Regions from separate parts of the Streptomyces sp. A5-4 genome, predicted to be linked through region 2. Evidence: riboswitches for the same ligand, from Rfam matches in the RefSeq annotation. Region 2 holds a riboswitch; the other holds the start of a gene.
The links. Region 2 has a riboswitch for S-adenosylmethionine ahead of thrC (threonine synthase). Riboswitches for the same ligand answer to the same signal wherever they lie in the genome.
Positions count from the first base shown of each region.

Region 1: linked by a shared signal. The riboswitch ahead of ACLLJJ_RS08450 (aminotransferase class V-fold PLP-dependent enzyme) and the one ahead of thrC (threonine synthase) in region 2 are both predicted to bind S-adenosylmethionine.

Region 1 is NZ_CP178591.1:1,829,856-1,835,273, reverse strand. Features, by position in the region: gene trpD (anthranilate phosphoribosyltransferase) at 1-844, shown strand, start outside; SAM riboswitch class IV at 931-1,047, shown strand; gene ACLLJJ_RS08450 (aminotransferase class V-fold PLP-dependent enzyme) at 1,223-2,638, shown strand; gene ACLLJJ_RS08445 (Lrp/AsnC family transcriptional regulator) at 2,690-2,971, opposite strand; gene ACLLJJ_RS08440 (rhomboid family intramembrane serine protease) at 2,968-3,678, opposite strand; gene ACLLJJ_RS08435 (hypothetical protein) at 3,813-4,055, shown strand; gene ACLLJJ_RS08430 (NYN domain-containing protein) at 4,091-5,418, shown strand, end outside.
Region 2 is NZ_CP178591.1:3,414,356-3,419,773, forward strand. Features, by position in the region: gene groL (chaperonin GroEL) at 1-346, opposite strand, end outside; gene ACLLJJ_RS15625 (cold-shock protein) at 652-855, opposite strand; gene ACLLJJ_RS15630 (MoaD/ThiS family protein) at 1,307-1,582, opposite strand; gene thrC (threonine synthase) at 1,579-2,892, opposite strand; SAM riboswitch class I at 2,910-3,037, opposite strand; gene ACLLJJ_RS15640 (glucosyl-3-phosphoglycerate synthase) at 3,202-4,146, shown strand; gene ACLLJJ_RS15645 (alpha,alpha-trehalose-phosphate synthase (UDP-forming)) at 4,211-5,418, shown strand, end outside.

The sequences.
Region 1 (5,418 bases), 1.6 Mb from region 2:
CGCGATGTACGCGCACGCCAACACCATCGAGGTGCCCGGCCGTACCGTCGACATCGTCGGCACCGGCGGCGACCTGGCCAAGACGGTCAACATCTCCACGATGTCGGCGATCGTCGTCGCGGGCACCGGCGCCAAGGTCGTCAAGCACGGCAACCGCGCCGCCTCGTCGGCGAGCGGCGCCTCGGACGTCCTGGAGAAGCTCGGCGTCAACCTGGAGCTGACTCCGCGGCGTGTCGCCGAGGTCGCGGAGGAGGCGGGCATCACCTTCTGCTTCGCCGTGAAGTTCCACCCGGCCCTGCGGTACGCCGCGAAGGCACGCAGGGAGCTGGGCGCGCAGACCACTTTCAACATTCTCGGCCCGCTGACGAACCCGGCCAGGGTACGGGCCCAGGCGGTCGGGGTCGCGGACGCCCGGATGGCCCCGATCGTGGCGGGTGTGCTCGCCGAACGGGGGAACTCCGCGCTCGTCTTCCGCGGCGACGACGGGCTCGACGAGCTGACCACCACCGCGACCTCACGCGTCTGGGTGGTGCGCGACGGAGCCGTCCGCGAGGAGGCCTTCGATCCGCGTCACGTGGGCCTGGACATCGTGCCCGTGGAGGCCCTGCGGGGCGCGGACGCCTCGTACAACGCGGACGTCGCGCGTCGGCTGCTGGCGGGCGAGACCGGGGCCGTGCGCGAAGCGGTGCTGCTCAACACGGCGGCGGCGCTGGTCGCGCTGGACCCGACCGAGGCGTCCCTGACCGAGCAGCTCGCGGTGGGCATCGCCAAGGCCGCCGAGGCGATCGACTCGGGGGCGGCCCGCGCGGCGCTGGAGCGCTGGGTGGCGGCCAGCAACAGCTGAGAACCCCCGTCCGTGTGACGCAGGGCGCAGTCCGAAGTCTGGACGGCGCCTTGCGTCTTTTTGAACGTGTGGCAAGATTCAGTCCAGGTCATGAGTGACAGCGTTTTGGCCCCGGCTTGCTGTCCGGCAACCCTCCGTCCGTGGCGGGGTGCCCCGGGTGAAGACCAGGTCGTAGACACAAAGGTCTACGGCAAGCGCGGACCCCTGGCATCGTTGGATGCCACCCCTGGGGTCCTGGTCCTCAAGGGAGCAGTCTCGTGAGCAAGCGAATGCGATAGGGCTCGTAGCCCCACTTCCGCCCCCCCCTTTTCGTCTTTTCCTGCGCTGCCGCACACCTGCCGGCGCAGTGAATTCGCCTGTCCTCCACGGGAGTTCGCCATGTCTGTCTCCACCGCTGCCGCCGACCAGACCCTTTGTGCACCTCTGCCCGTGCTTGGGCGAGATGTGCTCGTGCCGCTCGTCACCGGTGGCGAGGTCACCTACGCGGCCCTCGACTACGCGGCGAGCGCCCCGGCCCTGCAGCGGGTGTGGGACGACGTGGCGGCGTACGCCCCCTACTACGGCAGCGTGCACCGCGGCGCCGGTTACCTCTCGCAGCTGTCGACCGACCTCTTCGAGAACAGCCGCGCCACCGTCGCCGAGTTCCTCGGCTGCCGCGAGAGCGACCAGGTCGTCTTCACCCGGTCCACCACCGACTCGCTGAACCTGCTGGCCGCGGCGCTGCCCACCGACTGCCAGGTCTTCGTCTTCGAGACCGAGCACCACGCGTCGCTGCTGCCCTGGCGCGACGCCGAGGTGACCTACCTGAACGCGCCGCGCACCCCGGCCCAGGCCGTCGAGACCCTGGAGCGCGCCCTGGCCGACCGGGAGCCCTACGGCCCGGCGCTGGTCTGCGTCACCGGCGCTTCGAACGTCACCGGTGAGCTGTGGCCGGTGCGGGAGCTCGCCGCCGCCGCGCACGCCCACGGCGCGCGCATCGTGCTGGACGCCGCGCAGCTCGCGCCGCACCACCCGCTGGACATCGACGAGCTGGACGTCGACTGGGTCGCCTTCTCCGGGCACAAGCTGTACGCGCCGTTCGGCTCGGGCGTGCTCGCGGGCCGCGCCGACTGGCTGCAGGCCGCCGAGCCGTACCTCGCGGGCGGCGGGGCCTCGCGCAAGGTCGCCCGGCGCGGTGACGGCGGCGTGGACGTCGAGTGGCACACCACGGCGGCCCGCCACGAGGCCGGCTCGCCGAACGTCATCGGGGTCTACTCGATCGCCGCCGCATGCAAGGCGCTCACCGAGGCCGGCTTCGACTCGCTGGTCGAGCGCGAGCAGGGGCTCGTCACGAAGGTCCGCGAAGGCCTCGCCGAGGTCGGCGCGGTCAGGGTGCTGTCCCTCTTCGGGGACGACGCCCCGCGCGTCGGCGTCATCTCGTTCGTGGTCGACGGCTGGAACAGCTCGCACTTCGCCGCCGCGCTGTCCGCCGAGTACGGAATCGGCGTACGGGACGGCCTGTTCTGCGCCCACCCGCTGGTACGGACCCTCCTGGGCAGTGACGCGCAGGACCCGGGGGAGTGCGGCGCCCCCGAGGCCGAGCCGGGCGAGCGCTCGCTGAACGCGATCCGGGTCAGCTTCGGCGCGGGCACGCCCGACGAGCACGTGGAGCGGTTCGTCGGGGCGGTCAAGGAGCTCGTACGGCAGGGCGCACAGTGGAACTACCGCACCGAGGACGGCCGTTGCGTGCCGGACCGGGACTTCGTGAACGCGTCGGCGCTCCAGGCGGCCGGCCGCGCGCGGATCATGCCGTGAGGAGGGCGCCGGGCGCGATCACGCGCCGGGCGCCCTTCGTCGCGTCGGACGCTACGCGTCGAGGCCGATGGCGAAGGCCGCTTCGAGGTCGTGCTGCGAGTACGTACGGAACGCCACGTGGGTGTCGGTGCCCTCGACGCCGGGGATCTTGCTGATGCTGCCGGGGATGACATCGGCGAGGTCGTCGTGCTTGGCCACGCGCACCATGGCGATCAGGTCGTACGTACCGGTGACCGAGAAGACCTCGCTGACGCTGTCGAGCGAGGCGATCGACTCGGCGATCTCGGGGATCCGGTCCACGCTGGTCTTGATGAGCACGATCGCGGTGATCACGGTTGGCTTTCTCCCTCGGTGGCCTGCGCTGGGGCTGCCACTCTATCCGTACGCCCGTACCGCCCCCAGGCGTAGAGGAAGCCCGCGCAGAAGCCCACCAGGTGCGCGAGATACGCGACACCGGGCCCGGAGTCCGCGCTCCGCGCCGCCAGCCACTGGAGGGCGAACCAGAAGATCAGCACGATCCAGGCGGGGAAGCGCAGCGGCAGGAAGAGAAGGAACGGGAAGAGGCTGGTGACCCTGGCCCGGGGGAAGAGGAAGAGGAAGGCGCCGAGCACCGCGGAGATCGCGCCGGACGCACCCACCAGCGTCTGGTCGGAGTCCGCGTGCGCGACGGCGTACGCCAGCAGGGCGAGACAGCCGCAGACCACGTAGAACAGGGCGAACCGCACGCGGCCCATCCGCTCCTCGGCCATCATCCCGAAGACGTACAGGAAGAGCATGTTGCCCAGTAGGTGGAGCCACCCGCCGTGCACGAACAGTGCGGTGGCCGGTGTGAGCAGCGCCGGGCCCGAGCCGCTCAGCAGCTCGCTGGGGATCACGCCCCACCGCTCGAAGTACGCGCTCTGGGCGGCGAGCAGGGCGTCACCCGTGCCGTACGCCGGGTTGAATCCGGAGACGGGGCCGATGACGAAGACCAGACAGCACACGCCGATCAATCCGTAGGTCACCACCGGGCCCCGGGCCGCTTCCCGCCAATCGAGCATGGACAGAGTGTGACGTAACGGGACTGTCCTGGACAGAGCGCCTCGCCGGGTCTCGCCTGGTCGACACCCGCCACGCCCGGTACCCGCGAGGCCGTAGGGTTACGGGCAGTAGGCACAACGAAAGAGGACGCCATATGACGACGGTTCCCCTCCCGACCACCGAGACGCGGTGGCGCTGCGCACTGTGCGGCAATCTCACCCGGTTCGACGTGACCCGCTCCTCCAAGGTCGTCGAGTACGTCCACCTCGACCTGGCCGGAGAATCCAAGGTCGAGGAACGCGAGGTGGTCAGTGAGACCATCGAGTCGGTGCGGTGCCGCTGGTGCAATGCCGTGGACCAGATCGAACTGGTGGACAGGCCGGGAGTCGGCTCCTGAGCGGACCGGCCCGATAGGTGATGGGGTGACGGATTGTGGAGCACGCGCAAGGCGCTGAACCGGCCGGCTCGGCCGGGGACGCCGCCGAGGTGCTCGACCGCCCGCTGCCCGAAGGCGTGCGGCGCAAGGTCGTCGCGCTGGTCTCGGACGCGTTCGGCGGGCTCACCGTCGCCGATCTCCCGGCCCAGCTGAGACAGTACGCCCGCTTCACCCCGACCCGGCGTGCCAAGTTCGGGGGGAACGCGATGGCGGCCGCCCTGGAGGGCGACCGGCTGTTCCGTCAGCGCATCGGTGAGCGGCTGCGCGAGGCGCAGCCCGAGCTGGCCGGCGCGCTGGAGGCCGGTTCGCCGCCTGCCGCCGCCGACCCGGTCGATGTGGCCGCCGCCGCCTATGTGCTGCGTCCCGTCGGTTGGGTCAAGCTGGTGGCCGCCGCCGGTGAAGAGGCGCAGCGCGCGGACGCCGAGCGCGCCGACGAGGCCGCCCAGCAGGAACTGGAGCAGCTGCGCGAAGAGCTGGTGCTGGCCCGCGAGCACACCAAGAGCGAGACCGAGCGGCTGCGCACGGAGCTGGAGACGGCCCGCAAGGAAGCCGACATACTGCACCGCAAGCTGCGCAGCGCGCTGAGCGACGTGAAGCGCGGCGAGGCCGCCCTGCGCCGTACGGGCGCCGAGATCGACGCCATCAAGGCCACCGCCGCCACCCATGTCACCTCGGCCGAGAGCGAGTCCAGGCGCCTGAAGTCCCGCCTCGCCGAGGCGGAGGCGTCGGCCGAGGCGGGGCGCAGGGCCGTGCGCGAGGGTCGCAGCATGGAGGACATGCGGGTGCGGCTGCTGCTCGACACGGTGCTGGACGCTGCCCAGGGGCTGCGCCGGGAACTGGCCTTGCCGCCGGCCACCATGCGCCCCGCGGACACCGTGGACGCCGTCGAGCCGGGCCGTATGACCCCCAAGGACATCGCGGCCAGGGCGCTCTCCGACACGGACCCCGCGCTGCTCGACCAGTTGCTCGCGCTGCCGCAGGCCCACCTGGTGGTGGACGGGTACAACGTCACCAAGACGGGCTATCCGCAGATGCCGCTGGACAAGCAGCGGCTGCGGCTGCTCGGCGGCCTCTCGATGCTCGCCGCGCAGACCGGCGCCGAGGTGACCTGTGTCTTCGACGGCGCGGAGCTGGCGGCGCCGGTGCTGCTCGCGCCGCCGCGCGGGGTACGGGTGCTGTTCAGCAAGTCGGGGGTGACCGCGGACGAGGTCATCAGGCAGCTGGTGCGGGCGGAGCCGCCCGGCCGCCCCGTCGTGGTGGTCTCCACCGACCGTGAAGTGGCCGACGGAGTGGCCAAGGCGGGCGCCAGGCCGGTCGCGTCCGT
Region 2 (5,418 bases):
TGAGGGCCATGGGGTTGGCGCCTGCGGCGACATTGCGCAGGCCCTCGCGGACCAGAGCCTGGGCGAGGACAGTCGCGGTCGTCGTGCCGTCACCGGCAACGTCGTCGGTCTTCTTCGCGACTTCCTTGACCAGCTCGGCGCCGATCTTCTCGTACGGGTCCTCGAGCTCGATCTCCTTGGCGATGGAAACACCATCGTTGGTGATCGTGGGGGCGCCCCACTTCTTCTCAAGCACGACGTTACGGCCCTTGGGGCCGAGGGTTACCTTGACGGCGTCGGCGAGCTGGTTCATCCCGCGCTCGAGACCGCGCCGCGCCTCCTCATTGAACGCGATGATCTTAGCCATGTGAAGTGGTCCTCCCGGACTGGGGTGGAGAGCGATGGACTGAATGGCGCCCGCGACGGACGGCCTGCCTGCCTCGTGGTTCCTTGCCCCACCCGGCTTGCGGGCCTCGCCGACCCAGTCCTTCTGTCACTCTCACTAGGAGAGTGCTAACGCCAATGATTAGCACTCGGCCCCTTCGAGTGCAAGGCCGTCCCACACATACCGGGCGCGCGCCGGACGCGCGCCGGACGCGCGAAGGGCCCGCACCCGGTATGGGATACAGGCCCTTCGTGCGTGAGTTGTGTCGGTGGTCGATCGCGCCGAGATCAGACGGCGAGCTTGACCATGTCCGCCTGCGGACCCTTCTGGCCCTGCGAGATCTCGAACTCAACTCGCTGACCTTCTTCAAGGGTGCGGTAACCGTCCATCTGGATCGCGCTGTAGTGGACGAAAACATCCGCACCACCGTCGACCGCGATGAAGCCGTACCCCTTCTCCGCGTTGAACCACTTGACGGTGCCCTGAGCCATGCCTAACTCCCCTATTACTGGCCCTTGCACAGGCCCGCACTTCGCGGAACCCGGGTCAGACCTCACCCCCAGCAGCCCTCGAAAGAAGCAGGAGAGGGTGTGCGCCGGAACGCGTCGACCGCGGCTGAATGTATCCGCCCAACTGCCCTCTGCAACAGGTCAATCGGACGAGAATTCTGGGCACGACCGAACGCCCGAATGCGGGGAATTCACTGGATTCCAGGGCAAGTCGGGCCGGACAAAGCGTGCTTCAGCGGCAATTCGCTCGAACACTTTGGCTGTTTCTTGTCGCGCGGGATCGCATTCTCATATGCGCCGGGCACAAGCAGCGGAGGGGGCTTCCCCAACTGTACCGCGCTCAACCATAGAGAATTGCCCCCTCCGCTTCTGTCGCGGAGAGGGCAATTGTGTTGACTCCGGGTGGCCGGCCGGCCCGCGGACCGGCCGTGGATCAGCCGCCGGCGACCGCCGGGATGATCGAGACGCCGACGCCGTCCGGAGTGGCGGTCTCCAGACCGCTCTCGAAGCGCACGTCGTCGTCGTTCACGTAGACGTTCACGAAGCGGCGCAGCTTGCCCTGGTCGTCCAGCACGCGGGCCGCGATGCCCGTGTGGTTCTTCTCCAGGTCGGCGATGACCTCGGAGAGGGTCGCGCCCTCGGCCGCCACCTCGGCCTGGCCGCCGGTGTACGGACGAAGAATGGTCGGGATGCGAACTTTGACGCTCATACGAGGCCAGCCTCTCGGAAAGAGTCCAGGTTGGGGCGGATGACGGCGGACTGGCCCGTGGTCGGGGCCACCGCCTCAAGGGTCTTCAGGCCGTCGCCCGTGTTGAGCACGACCGTGGTCAGGGCCGGGTCGAGCAGACCGGCGTCGATCAGCTTCTTCGTCACGCCGACGGTCACACCACCCGCGGTCTCCGCGAAGATGCCCTCGGTACGGGCGAGCAGTTTGATGGCGTCCACCACCTGCTCGTCATTGACGTCCTCGACCGCGCCGCCGGTGCGGCGGGCGATGTCCAGGACGTAGGGCCCGTCCGCCGGGTTGCCGATGGCCAGCGACTTGGCGATGGTGTTGGGCTTCTGCGGCCGTACGACGTCGTGCCCGGCCTTGAAGGCCGTCGACACCGGCGAGCAGCCCTCGGCCTGGGCGCCGAAGATCTTGTACGGCTTGTCCTCGACCAGACCGAGCGCGATGAGCTCCTTGAGCCCCTTGTCGATCTTGGTGAGCTGCGATCCCGAGGCGATCGGGATGACGATCTGGTCGGGCAGCTGCCAGCCGAGCTGCTCGCAGATCTCGTACGCCAGCGTCTTGGAACCCTCGCCGTAGTACGGGCGCAGGTTGACGTTGACGAAGCCCCAGCCCTCGCCCAGCGGGTCGCCGATGAGCTCGGAGCAGAACCGGTTCACATCGTCGTAGTTGCCCTCGATGCCGACCAGGTCGCCGCCGTACACCGAGGCCATGATGACCTTGCCCTGCTCCAGGTCGTGCGGGATGAACACGCAGGACCGGAAGCCGGCCTTGGCGGCGGCGGCGCCGACCGCGCCCGCCAGGTTGCCGGTGGAGGAGCAGGAGAGGGTGGTGAAACCGAAGGCGCGGGCGGCCTCGACGGCGATGGCGACGACGCGGTCCTTGAAGGAGTGCGTCGGGTTGCCCGAGTCGTCCTTGACGTACAGGCCGCCGGTGACGCCCAGCTCACGGGCGAGGTTGTCGGCCTTGACGAGCTTGGTGAAGCCGGGGTTCAGGCTCGGCTTCGACGCCACGTCGGCGGGGACGGGCAGCAGGGGGGCGTAGCGCCAGATGTTCTCCGGGCCGGCCTCGATCTGCTTGCGCAGGGATTCCGCGTCACCGAGCGGAAGGTCGTATGCGATCTCAAGGGGACCGAAACAGGAAGAACAGGCGAAGATCGGGCCGAGTTCAAAACGCTCTCCGCACTCACGACAGGAAAGCGCCGTGGCGGGTCCGAGGTCTACTGCGGCTTTTACGGTGTGCGCTTCAGCGGTGGTGCTTGCTTCAGCGGCGACGGTCTGCGAAGCCATAATGGCGAGGCCCTTTCTCCTCATCTTCCCCGCGACGAATTTCGCCACGAGACGGAATTGGCACCTTCCCCGCCGTGACCTCTCGGTCGGCTGGGTGGTTGCCGGGACTTCAACGGGCCGTTCCCTCAGTCCCTCTGGATGAGCGCTATGGCACCGGACCGGGGTCCGGGCATTTGTCCGCGTGGTGGCCCCCGACATGCGACGGTCATCCGCGTTGTTCAAGACTGTAACCGAACCCCCGGAGGGTCGAGGTAGTCGTCCGCACCGCGAGATGGATCACACGGCAGTCACACAGCAGGGAGAACGCACGTGCTGGAAGAGGTGGAGCGCTGGCTGTCCCGGCGGTCCTGGTCTGCGGCGGACCGCCCGCTCGACCAGCTGATGGCGGCCAAAAAGCGGCGCGGCGCCACCATCAGTGTCGTCCTGCCGGCCCTCGACGAGGAGGCCACGGTCGGCGCGATCGTCGCCACGATCCGGCGTGAGCTGATGGCGGCCGTGCCGCTCGTCGACGAGCTGGTGGTGATCGACTCCGGCTCCTCGGACGGCACGGCGGAGGTGGCCGCGGCGGCGGGCGCCCGGGTGGTGCACCGCGACGCGATACTGCCGAGGGTGCCCGCCGTGCCGGGCAAGGGCGAGGTGCTGTGGCGGTCACTGCTGGTGACCAGTGGTGACATCGTCTGCTTCATCGACGCGGACCTCAGGGACTTCTCCGCCTCCTTCGTCTCCGGCGTCGTCGGGCCGCTGCTCACCGATCCCGATGTGCAGTTCGTGAAGGCGATGTACGACCGCCCGCTCGGCGAGGCCGCAGGCCAGGGCGGGCGGGTCACGGAGCTGGTGGCCCGGCCGCTGCTCAATCTGCACTGGCCGCAGCTGGCCGGATTCGTCCAGCCACTGGGCGGCGAGTACGCGGCGCGGCGCTCGCTCCTGGAGCGGCTGCCCTTCCCCGTCGGTTACGGAGTGGAGCTGGGACTGCTCGTCGACTCGCTGCACACCGTGGGTCTGGACGCGCTGGCCCAGGTCGACGTGGGCGTACGCAAGCACCGCCACCAGGACGGGCAGGCGCTGGGGCGGATGGCGGCGGCGATCTACCGGACGGCCCAGCTGAGGCTTTCCCGGGGGCACCTGGTGCGGCCCGCGCTCACCCAGTTCGAGCGCGGCGCGGAGGGCTTCGTACCGCGCACCACGGCCGTGGACACCGAGGAACGGCCGCCGATGCGGGAGATCGAGGAGTACCAGGAGCGGCGCGCGGCCTGATCGCACAGCACGACGGGGCCCGGTCGTACGTTTGAGCGTTTCCAGGACGGGCTAGGTTCGCGACATGGTTTCCCAGCCCGGTGCTCAGGTCCTCGTCGCGTCCAACCGCGGCCCCGTTTCGTACGCGCTCGCCGAGGACGGCTCGCTCACGGCCAGCCGGGGCGGGGGTGGTCTGGTCTCCGGCCTGTCGGCGATCGGCCCCGACACGGACGCCGTGTGGGTGTGCGCGGCGCTCGGCGACGGCGACCGCGAGGCGGTACGGCGCACCGGCGGCATGCTCGACCCGGCGGAGACCGGCGGGCAGCGGGTACGGATGCTCGGAATCGACCAGGAGGTCTACGCCGACGCGTACAACGAGATCGCCAACTCGACGCTGTGGTTCGTCCACCATCTGCTGTACCAGACGCCGCTGGAGCCCGTCTTCGGTGCGGAGTTCCGGGCGCGCTGGGCGTCGTACGAGAAGTACAACGCGGCGTTCGCGGAGGCGCTGGCCGAGTCGGCGGCCGAGGGCGCGGCCGTGCTGGTCCAGGACTACCACCTGGCGCTGGTCCCCGGGCTGCTGCGCGAGCTGCGGCCCGATCTGCGGATCGGCCACTTCTCGCACACCCCGTGGGCGCCGGTCGACTACTTCCGGATGCTGCCCGACGACATCGCCGCGCAGCTGCTGCGCGGCATCCTCGGCGCGGACCGGGCGGCGTTCCTGACCCGGCGCTGGGCGGACGCGTTCGCGGCCTGCTGCACGGAGCTGCTCGGCGCCGACGCGCTCGCCTCGACGGAGCTGGGGGTGCACGGCCTGGGCGCCGACGCGGACTTCCTGCGGGAGCGCTCGCACCGGCCCGACGTGGCGGAGCGGATGGCGGCGCTGCGCGAGCAGATCGGTGCGGGTCGCAAGACGGTGGTGCGGGTGGACCGCACGGAGCTGTCGAAGAACATCGTGCGCGGGCTGCTGGCGTACCGGCAGTTGCTGCGGGACCGGCCCGAGTGGCGCGAGAAAGTGGTGCATGTCGCCTTCGCGTACCCGTCGCGGCAGGACCTGGCGATCTACCGCGAGTACACCGCGGAGGTCCAGCGGACCGCGGACGCGGTCAACTCCGAGTTCGGTACGGAGAGTTGGACCCCGGTGATCCTCCACGTCAAGGACGACTTCGCCCGCTCCCTGGCGGCGTACCGGCTGGCGGACGTGGCCCTGGTCAACCCGATCCGCGATGGCATGAACCTCGTCGCGAAGGAGGTCCCGGTCGTCTCGGACGAGGGCTGCGCGCTGGTGCTCTC